2 regions of the Pollutimonas thiosulfatoxidans genome follow, and region 2 is predicted to be linked to the other one. Evidence: riboswitches for the same ligand, from Rfam matches in the RefSeq annotation. Region 2 holds a riboswitch; the other holds the start of a gene.
What was found. A riboswitch is a leader RNA that binds a small molecule or an ion and turns the genes downstream of it on or off. The one in region 2 is predicted to bind glycine.

Region 1 (5,030 bases), 710 kb from region 2:
GACTTTTGCTTTCGTCAAGCGTTGCGGCCGTTGTCCTGTGCCCAACATTGATCACCTCACAGCCAAGGTCGGTACGGAACCGGGCATCACCCTGGCCGAGCATCGCCAGTTTCCAGAAGGCGTGCTGTTTGGCGTCAACGCGGTCGTGGCAGGGGTCAGCCCGGGAACCCGGCTGGGCATAGGCGACAGCGTCGAGCTCATGTACGACGTCTGACAGCGTCAGTACAGACTCAATTGCCTGGGCTCTTGCGCCTGCCGGTCACGCTCCAGTTCGGTAATGGACCGCAACCCGCTGACACGTACGCCGAGCAAGCGGATCTTGCGATCCAGAGGAATCCGCTTCAGGCATAAGCCCGCTGCCCTGTGGATGGCGGCTCCGTCAACAATGGCAGACGGCAAGGTAATGTCGCGGGTCACTGTGCGGAAGTCGTCGAAGCGCAGCTTGATACCGACGCTGCGGCAGGCGTAGCCCTTGCGCGACAGGTCCGACTCCAGCCGCGTGCATAGTTCCAGGAAGACCTGCGAAAGCAGGGCACGATCGTGGCGCACATGCAGGTCGCGCTCGAAGGTGGTTTCTCGACTGATCGACTTGGGCTCGGAATGCGTGACGACCGGCCTGTCATCAATGCCGTGTGCAACGCTCAATAACCAGCGTGCGTAGCTCAGCCCAAAATGCTGCTGCAGCAAATCGGGCGCAGCCTGCGCCAATTGTGCAATGGTTTCGATGCCGATAGCAGCCAGACGCGCATTGGCCTTGGGGCCTATGCCATTCACCTTGCCCACCGGCAAGGGCCAGATCCGGCCCAACAAGTTGTCTTCAGAAATAATTGTGATGCCGTCAGGCTTATCGAGGTCGGAGGCGATCTTGGACAACAGCTTGTTGGGAGAGATGCCGATGGAACAGGTCAGGCCGGTGGCCTCGCGCACCGCCGTCTTGATGCGCCGGGCCAGCGTCAGCGTGTCGTCCGGCAGCAAGGTCAGGTCAACATAGATTTCGTCAATACCGCGGTCTTCGATATGCGGCGCAACGGTTGCCACGGCGTTCTTGAACAGGCCGGAGTAACGGCGGTAGGCGGCAAAGTCAGTGGGCAACAGCACGGCCTCGGGTGCCAATTGGGCCGCCTTCATCATGCCCATGGCCGAAAACACGCCCAGCGCGCGCGCCTCGTAAGTTGAGGTGGTCACGACGCCGCGACCGACATAGCCGCGCAGATAGGAGAACTCCCGGCTGCCATCGGCCAGCACGCGCGGCTGCGCGGCCGACCCTGCACCTATGACCACCGGCCGCCCCCGCAGTTCGGGGTAGCGGAGCAGCTCTACCGAGGCATAAAACGCGTCCATATCGACATGGGCGATACGGCGCGGGGCAAGAGTCGGGGTGGGCTCGGGTTCCATAATGACCGCTGGATGAATACACAGCGGATTATAGGTGAATGCCCGCGGATCATGCCCGTTGCGTGGTCACCATCCCGGCCAGCATCTGGGCAGTCACGGCTGATAGCGTCCAGCCAAGATGTCCATGCCCGGTGTTATAGAAGACACCGGACCGCTTGCCAGCGCGCACACGGGGCATCATGTCGGGCATCATGGGGCGCAGGCCCGTCCACGGCACCACGCGCGAGGTGTCGACATTGGGGAAGCTGCGCCGGACCCAGTCGGTTAGCGGTTGTATGCGGTCAGCGCGTATGTCCTTGTTGTAGCCATTGAACTCCGCCGTACCGGCAACCCGAAAGCGGTTCCGGCCCAAGCGGCTGGTCACGATCTTTGCCTCTTCGTCCAACAGGCTGATCCATGGCGCGGCCTGGGCACTTCTTTCGTCATCCAGATTGACCGTAATGGAGTAGCCTTTTACCGGATAGATATTGATGCGATCGCCCAGCATCGCGCCAAAGCGCCGACTTGCTGTCCCGGCACAAATGACGACGGCGTCCACACTAAGCTGTTCTTGCTCGGTACCGCCGGCTTGCTTCAGCAAGACACGATGCCCACGGCCCTGAGGCGTAATGGATGTCACCTCGGAATCCATACGAAACTGCACCCCCATACGCTCACAGGCTTGGGCCAGGCCGCAGGTGAACTTGTGAATATCACCCGTGGCGTCAGAAGGCGTATAAAAGCCGCCATAACAATCGCGCTGTACAGCCGGCTCAAGACGCTGGGCTTCCTGCGGATCGACTTCGTGTCGTTCCAGGCCACCCTCACGCAGCAAGGCATTGACCCGGCGCCCCGCCTCAAAGCTTTTGCGGTCGTAATAAAGGTGCAGTATGCCCCGCTGCTCCAGGTCAAAGTCGATGTCTGCTTCTTCAGCCATCTGATACAGGTGTTGCCGGGCCGCGATGGCCAGCCGGGTCGTCTCGACCGTGTTCTGGCGATAGTTGGACACATTGCGCATGAACTCCGCCATCCACGAGTACTTGTGCCAGCTGAACGAGGGGTTCACCAACAAGGGGGCGTCGCGCCGAAACATCCAGCGTATGCCTTTGATCAGGGTGGAGGTGTTGTTCCAGACTTCTGCGTTGCTGGCCGAGAGCTGGCCGCCGTTGGCGTAAGAGGTCTCCATGGCGCAATAGCGTTGGCGATCAATAACGGTAACTTCGCAGCCCAATTTGCGCAGGGCATAGGCTGAGGTAACGCCGGTAATACCGGCGCCAATAACGGCTACATGGTGCATGAGAGCGCTCCAATGGAATGGTGGCTGCCGCCTTATGACGGCAACGCCCCATCTGTCTTGGTACCTGAGAGTTTCACTGCCGTATCGGCCAGTTCCCCTTCGGTGGGCCACTTTGGGCCGCTCTCCAGATTGTCAGTAGGCATGCAGTCCTGTTGCCTGAGAGTTTCCGGGGCGGTTGCTCCGTCGGCGCCGGCGTGGAGCCGGTCTCTTCTGCATGCTTGTTGTACGACGCGACAGATGATACCCGGGCGCCTCGATATCCGCAACGCTGCGTGGCGGCATGCACCCAAGCAGCGATCCATACCCACTTTGCGCGTCAGGAGAAGCTTGCCAGAACATAAGGCGATACCTACGATGCATCTTCAATACACCTCCAAGGAATGGATATGCAGATAGGTATGCTTAAGCTTGCTGGCATGCAAGACGAACACTGTGCCGCCAAACTTGCCCAGGCGCTTAAAGCGGTCAAAGGCGTCGAAGACGCCAAGGTTTCATTCGACCAAAACCGGGCCACGGTGTCGTTCGACGAATTCCTGGTGTCGACCCAGCGCTTGCAAGTGGCTGTCGAAGATGCCGGCTTTCAGATTGCCAAGCCGGTGCATGGCGAAGATGGCGAATGTTGCGGAGGCTGCGGCGGCTAAAGACGCATTACAATTCCCGCATGCAACGTTGCCGCTGGTGTTCCGACGATCCCATCTACCAAGCCTATCACGATACCGAATGGGGCGTGCCGTCCCACGACGCCCGGCACCTATTCGAAAAACTGCTGCTGGAAGGCTTTCAGGCGGGTCTGTCGTGGATTACCGTGCTGAAAAAGCGGCCGCATTACCGCGATGTCATGTTCAACTTCGATGCCCAGGCGCTGGCAACCATGAGCGACGACTACATCGAGACCCTGATGCAAGACGCCGGCATCATCCGCAACCGCTTGAAATTGAATGCGGCACGCAGCAATGCACGCGCCTGGCTGGAGCTATCCGACCCCGTCGACTACTTATGGTCTTTTGTCGGCGGCAAGCCCGTTATCCATCACTACGCTGCTCATCAAGACATTCCGGTAATTTCGCCGGAGGCGCAAACCATGAGCCGGGCGCTTAAAAAGGCCGGGTTCACTTTCGTGGGCCCGACCATTTGTCATTCCTACCTGCAAGCGGTCGGCGGGTTCATGGACCACACGACCGACTGCTTCAGGCACGCGGCGCTGTCAACTACACAACGGTAAGCGTCACATCCACATTGCCACGCGTGGCATTGGAATAGGGGCATACGATGTGGGCCTTATCGACCAGAGCCTGCGCTTGATCGCGCGCCATGCCAGGCACCGAAATTTTCAGCTCCACTTCGATGCCAAAGCCATCGGGAATGGGGCCAATACCCACCGTGCCCTGGATGTTGGTGTCATCGGGCAAAGAGACTTTCTCGCGCGAGGCGACAAGTTTCAGCGCTCCGAGAAAGCACGCGGAATAGCCGGCAGCGAACAACTGCTCGGGATTAGTGCCTTCGCCACCCGCACCGCCCAGCTCTTTGGGGGTCACGAGCTTCACGTCAAGAATGCCGTCGGATGACACAGCCCGACCATCACGACCGCCGGTGGCTGTGGCCTGTGCACGATAAAGGACTTTTTCTACGGACATGGGTATCTCCTGAAGGTTAAGGGGCTGTCGCCCCGAAGAACTACTTTACGCGAGAACACGGCGTGCAGTACGAATAACAGCGTTCACGTATCGCGGTTGCCATCATCCCGCCCGAGGAGGCTTTGCAGCACCCGCAGTCCCTTGTCGTCCTCTACCAGCGACACCGCTACGCGAAAATGGGTCGAGGGCGTTTGGGTCGGTGAGAACAGCACGCCGGGTCCGATCAGCAAGCCCCGCGCCGCGGCCCGCCGCGCAAGCACTTCAGTATCCATGCCGCAATCCGCCCACACAAACATGCCGGCATGAGGTTCATGCGGAATGGTGCAGCCCATGGCGAGCAGACGGCGTAGGCATTCGTCCCGGGCGTCATTGACGCGGACACGCAATCGCTCAAGATGGCGGCGGTACTGGCCTTCCACGAGTATGCGATATACCACCTGCTCGCCCAGCTGTGGCGTGGTCAAGCCACCCAGCAGCTTCGTATCCGTCAGTCGATCGATAAGATCCCGCTTGCCCGCTATGTAGCCTACACGCAGGCTTGCCGCCAAGGTTTTGGAATAACCTCCCACCAGCAAGACCCGGTTCAGCCTGTCCAATGCGGCCAATCGCATGGGTTCGCCCGGATGGAGATCGGCATAGGTGTCATCCTCTACCAGCAGAAAGTCGAACTGCTCGGCAATGCGCAACACTTCGTACGCCACCCCGGCCGACAAGGTATGACCTGT
Region 2 (5,030 bases):
CACATTACTTTTTGCACGCGAGCCGCGCCGGGCCAGCGTCATGGCTTCGGCCGCCGCCGTGCCTTCGTCCAGCAAAGAAGCATTGGCGATGTCCAGGCCGGTAAGATCAGCCACCATGGTCTGGTAATTAAGCAGCGCCTCGAGCCGCCCCTGCGAGATCTCCGGCTGATATGGGGTGTAGGCCGTATACCACGCCGGGCTTTCCAGGATATTGCGCAGGATTACATTGGGCACGTGAGTGCCGTAGTAGCCCTGGCCGATGTAGTGGCGGAATACCTGGTTGCGACCGGCGATTTCTTTCAGGTCGGCCAGCGCCTGAGGCTCGCTTCGAGCCGCAGGCAGGTTCAGTGCGCCACGCTTCAGTATGCTGGGTGGCACAACTTCCTGCACCAGGCTTTCCAGGGTAGGAGCGCCGATGGCAGCCAGCATGGCTGCCTGGTCGGCTAGCGAGGGCCCAATATGCCGGGGTATGAAATCGGAGTGGGGATCGAGTTCTTGCAACATAATTACCTAAGGGGAAGGTCGCCTAGCCGGCGTTGACCTGAGATTCGTAAGCGGCCGCATCCAGCAAGCCATCGACATCGGCCTCATTGGCCGGACGGATCTTGAAAATCCAGGTGTCGAAGGCGGCCTCGTTAATGAGGTTGGGCTGATCGTTAAGCGCTTCATTGAACGCGACGATTTCACCGTCAACTGGTGCGTAGATATCGGAAGCGGCCTTGACCGATTCCACGACACCGGCGGTATCGCCCGCAGACAGCACGCTGCCCGGGTTCACGTCGCCGACGAACACCATGTCGCCCAGTTGGTCCTGAGCGCTATCGGTAATGCCGACCACCAGCAGGTCGTCCTCGACCTTCACCCATTCGTGCGTGGCCGTGTATTTGCGATCGTTAGGAAGATTCATTTTTTTACCCCGTATGGAAGAGACGTTCGGATGATCATGACGCGTCAGGCAATGACTTTGCCGTTGCGCACGAAAGGCATTTTTACCACTTCAGCCGGCAACCATTTGCCGCGAATTTCAACTTCCACTTGCTCGCCCGGTGCCACACCGACCGGCACGCGCGCCACGCCGATGGAAACACCCATGGTGGGCGACATGGAACCGCTGGTCAGCTCGCCCTCGCCCTTGGATGTGCGCAGTTTCATGTGACCGCGCATCACGCCGCGCTCCAGCAGCTTGATGCCGACCAGCGTGCGATCGGCCGGCGTGCTTTCCAGCGCCTTGCGTCCGATGAACTGGCGATCGGGGTCTTTCAGCGACACCGTCCATGCCAGGCCAGAGATCAAGGGGTTGACCTGCTCGTCCATTTCCTGACCGTATAGATTCATGCCCGCCTCCAGGCGCAGCGTGTCGCGCGCGCCCAGGCCGCAAGGCCGCACGCCCTGCTGGACGAGGTCCTGCCATAAAACCACCACCTGCGTGGCGGGCAGGACGATCTCAAAGCCATCCTCGCCGGTATAGCCAGTGCGCGCCACCAGGATATCGTCGTCGACGAAAGCGCCGGTGAATGGCGCCAGGGCGTGGGTGGCCACCTCCCAGGCCGGGCGAGCGGCCCACACACGCTCGCGCGCAGCAGGGCCTTGCACGGCCACCATTGCGAGGTCGCGGCGCGGCGTCACACCCACATTGAAACCCTGCGACTGCGCCACCTTGTTCATCCAGGCCACGTCTTTCTCGGCCGTGCCGGCATTGACCACCACGCGCCATTGATCGGATGCGAAGAAATAAACGATAAGGTCGTCCATGACGCCGCCGTCTTCATTCAGCATGCATGAATACAAAGCCTTGCCGGGGACGCTTAGCTTGGCAACATCGTTGGCCAGCAGGTGCTGCAGATAGCGCTCGGCATCCGGCCCATCGATATCGACGTTCAGCATGTGCGACACATCAAACATGCCGGCGTCTTTGCGCACCGCATGATGCTCTTCCAACTGCGAGCCGTAGGCGACGGGCATATCCCAACCGCCGAAGTCGACCATTTTGGCGCCGGATTCAAGGTGTACCGCATGCAGGGGGGTGTGCTTTAAGGCAGAAGACACGGGAGACTCCACAAAACAGAATAAAAAGGACGGCGACCATCATTATGCTGGCCGGCATCGCCCTTCTGTCCTTTTGCCTGAGAGTTGACCCGCACAAGCGGGCATTCACCTTCGGCGCCCGTATGCGGCCCAGGGGGCGTACGAGTCTCTCCAGATTGCTGCCCTGCGCCGTGTGGCTGGTGCGCAATACAAGAGAGGTACGGGGTGCCTGAGCGATTCTGGGCGAATTGCGCCTTCGGCGGTCGATAAACGACGCTCTCCCACTCTGTGTAGTGACAGCAGCCGCAAAGAATAACGCGAAAGCGCCCGCGCCACAAATCAAATCGAAGGTTTCCGCCGGTATTAGGCGGCGGTCAGCGCGCGCCCGCAAGCCGCACCCGATGCCCAGGCCCACTGGAAGTTATAGCCGCCCAGCCAGCCGGTTACATCCACGGCTTCGCCAACAATATATAGCCCAGGCACCGCCTTCACCTGCATGGTCTTCTGATCCAGGTTGCGGGTGTCCACCCCGCCCCGCATCACCTCGGCTTTCTTGTAGCCTGCAGTGCCATTGGGCGTCAGCGACCAGCGATGTATTTGCTGAGCAAGCTGGCGCAAGACTTTGTCCGGCACATCGGCCAGGCGCTGCGCTGCCAGGTTCTGACCGCCGGGTTCCACATTGGCCAGCCATTGCTCGGCCAGGCGACGCGGCCACAGCCCCGACAATACGGTACCCAACTGCTGCCTGCTACCCACCTTGGCGGCCAAAAGCTCAGGCTCCAGGTCTTGCTGCGGAGCCAGGTCGATGGACAGCGGCGTGCCCGGTTCCCAATAACTGGATATCTGCAGGATGGCCGGCCCGGACAGCCCGCGATGGGTAAACAAGAGGTCTTCGAGAAACTCGGTTTGCTTCGCCTTGCCCTTGCCCGCAGCCGATGGGGCCTGCGCGCTTGCGCCCCCGCTGCGCACCACCACCTCCATGGCTACGCCGCTAAGCGCGGCGAAAGGCTGCCAGGCTTGCGCATCGAAAGTCAGAGGAACCAGCGCAGGACGCGGCTCGACCACTTTCAAACCGAACTGGCGCGCCACCTTGAGGGAAAAGTCAGTGGCTCCCAGTTGCGGGATGGCCATGCCGCCGGTTGCCAGAACCAGCTGGCGCGCCGTGATCTTGCCCTGCCCACTGTGCAGCACATAACTGCCCTGCTCCAGGGCCACCGAGTCCACCGTATGGGGCATCCGCCAAGTAACGCGTCCCCGGTCACATTCGCACCGCAGCATCTCGATGATCTGCTCGCTGGACTCGTCGCAAAACAATTGACCGCGGTGCTTTTCGTGCCAGGCGATGCCATGGCGTTCCACCAGATCAATGAAGTCGCGCGGCGTGTAGGCTGCCAGCGCCGAGCGACAGAAATTGGGATTCTGCGAAATGAAATTGGCCGGTGTGGTGCCGATATTGGTGAAGTTGCAGCGGCCACCGCCCGAGATGCGGATCTTCTCGGCCAGCTTGGCGGCATGATCGATCAGCACCACGTGCAAGCCGCGCTGGCCGGCAAGGGCGGCGGCCATCATTCCGGCCGCCCCTGCACCGATTACTGCAACATCGAAGATCTTCGGAGCCAAAGGCGCTAGTCTTCCTTGATGCAGTCGACGTAGTAGCGTTCCCGCCCATCGTCGTCGACGTCCTGCGCCAAACCGTGCACGTAAGTTTCAAAGCCCGGGAAGGTGGCATTGAACTCGCGCGCGAACTGCAGGTAGTGAACGATGCGCTGGTTAAAGCGTTCGCCTGGAATCAGCAGCGGTATGCCGGGTGGGTAGGGCGTGAGCAGCACGCCGGTTACCCGCCCCTCCAGTTCGTCGATGCCGACACGCTGGGTGTCGCGGTGGGCCATCTTGGCGTAGGCATCGGACGGCTTCATGGCCGGAATCATGTCGCTCAGGTAGACCTCGGTGGTCAGGCGTGCCAGGTCGTACTTTTTATAGGTCTGGTGAATCTGCTGGCACAGGTCACGCAAACCCATTTTTTCGTAGCGACGGTGTATCTTGCAGAAGTCCGGCAAGATGCGCCAGAGCGGCTGGTTACGATCGTAGTCGTCCTTGAACTGCTGCAAGGCCGTCAACAAGGTATTCCAGCGGCCCTTGGTAATGCCGATGGTAAACAGGATGAAGAAGGAATACAGGCCGGTCTTTTCGATGACCACGCCATGTTCGGCCAGGTACTTGGACACCAGCGCCGCAGGGATGCCGGTTTCGCCAAACGTGCCCGATATATCCAGCCCCGGCGTGACGACCGTTGCCTTGATGGGGTCCAGCATGTTGAAGCCTTCCGCCAGGTCGCCGAAGCCGTGCCATTCGTCGCCCGACTCGAGGATCCAGTCGTCGCGATGGCCGATGCCGTCGGCTGCCAGACGATTAGGCCCCCACACCTTGAACCACCAGTCGTTCTTGCCGAACTCGGACTCGACCTTGCGCATGGCGCGGCGAAAATCCATGGCTTCCGAGATGCTCTCTTCCACCAATGCGGTGCCGCCCGGTGGCTCCATCATGGCCGCCGCGACATCACAGGACGCAATAATGGCGTACTGCGGCGAGGTGGAGGTGTGCATCAAATAGGCTTCATTGAAGACGTTGCGGTCCAGCTTGCGCGTCTCGGAATCCTGCACAACAATTTGCGAGGCTTGCGACAAGCCCGCCAGCAGCTTGTGTGTAGAGTGCGTGGCAAACACCATGGCATCCTTGCTGCGCGGCCGGTTCTCGCCGATGGCATGCATGTCTTTGTAGAACTCGTGGAAGGCGGCATGCGGCAACCAGGCTTCATCAAAGTGCAGGGTGTCGATGTCCGAGCCCAGGGTCTCTTTGATCATTTCGACGTTGTAGCAAACGCCGTCGTAGGTGCTTTGGGTAAGCGTCAGGATGCGAGGACGCTTGTTCTTGGCATTGCGTGCAAACGGATTGGCTTCGATCTTGCGCAAAATATTATCCGCATGGAACTCTTCCAGCGGTATCGG

Region 1: it holds a riboswitch for glycine, as region 2 does, so the genes downstream of both, CKA81_RS14255 (D-amino acid dehydrogenase) here and gcvT (glycine cleavage system aminomethyltransferase GcvT) in region 2, are expected to answer to the same signal.

Annotation. Positions count from the first base shown of each region.
Region 1 covers NZ_CP022987.1:2,928,647-2,933,676, forward strand. Annotated here, with positions in the region: gene CKA81_RS14245 (MOSC domain-containing protein) at 1-214, shown strand, start outside; gene dinB (DNA polymerase IV) at 220-1,395, opposite strand; gene CKA81_RS14255 (D-amino acid dehydrogenase) at 1,445-2,671, opposite strand; glycine riboswitch at 2,806-2,894, opposite strand; gene CKA81_RS14260 (heavy-metal-associated domain-containing protein) at 3,070-3,312, shown strand; gene CKA81_RS14265 (DNA-3-methyladenine glycosylase I) at 3,333-3,893, shown strand; gene CKA81_RS14270 (organic hydroperoxide resistance protein) at 3,880-4,305, opposite strand; gene CKA81_RS14275 (aminotransferase-like domain-containing protein) at 4,389-5,030, opposite strand, start outside.
Region 2 covers NZ_CP022987.1:88,814-93,843, reverse strand. Annotated here, with positions in the region: gene gcvP (aminomethyl-transferring glycine dehydrogenase) at 1-504, opposite strand, end outside; gene gcvH (glycine cleavage system protein GcvH) at 527-907, opposite strand; gene gcvT (glycine cleavage system aminomethyltransferase GcvT) at 952-2,046, opposite strand; glycine riboswitch at 2,102-2,210, opposite strand; glycine riboswitch at 2,232-2,319, opposite strand; gene CKA81_RS00420 (BaiN/RdsA family NAD(P)/FAD-dependent oxidoreductase) at 2,389-3,594, opposite strand; gene CKA81_RS00415 (arginine/lysine/ornithine decarboxylase) at 3,651-5,030, opposite strand, start outside.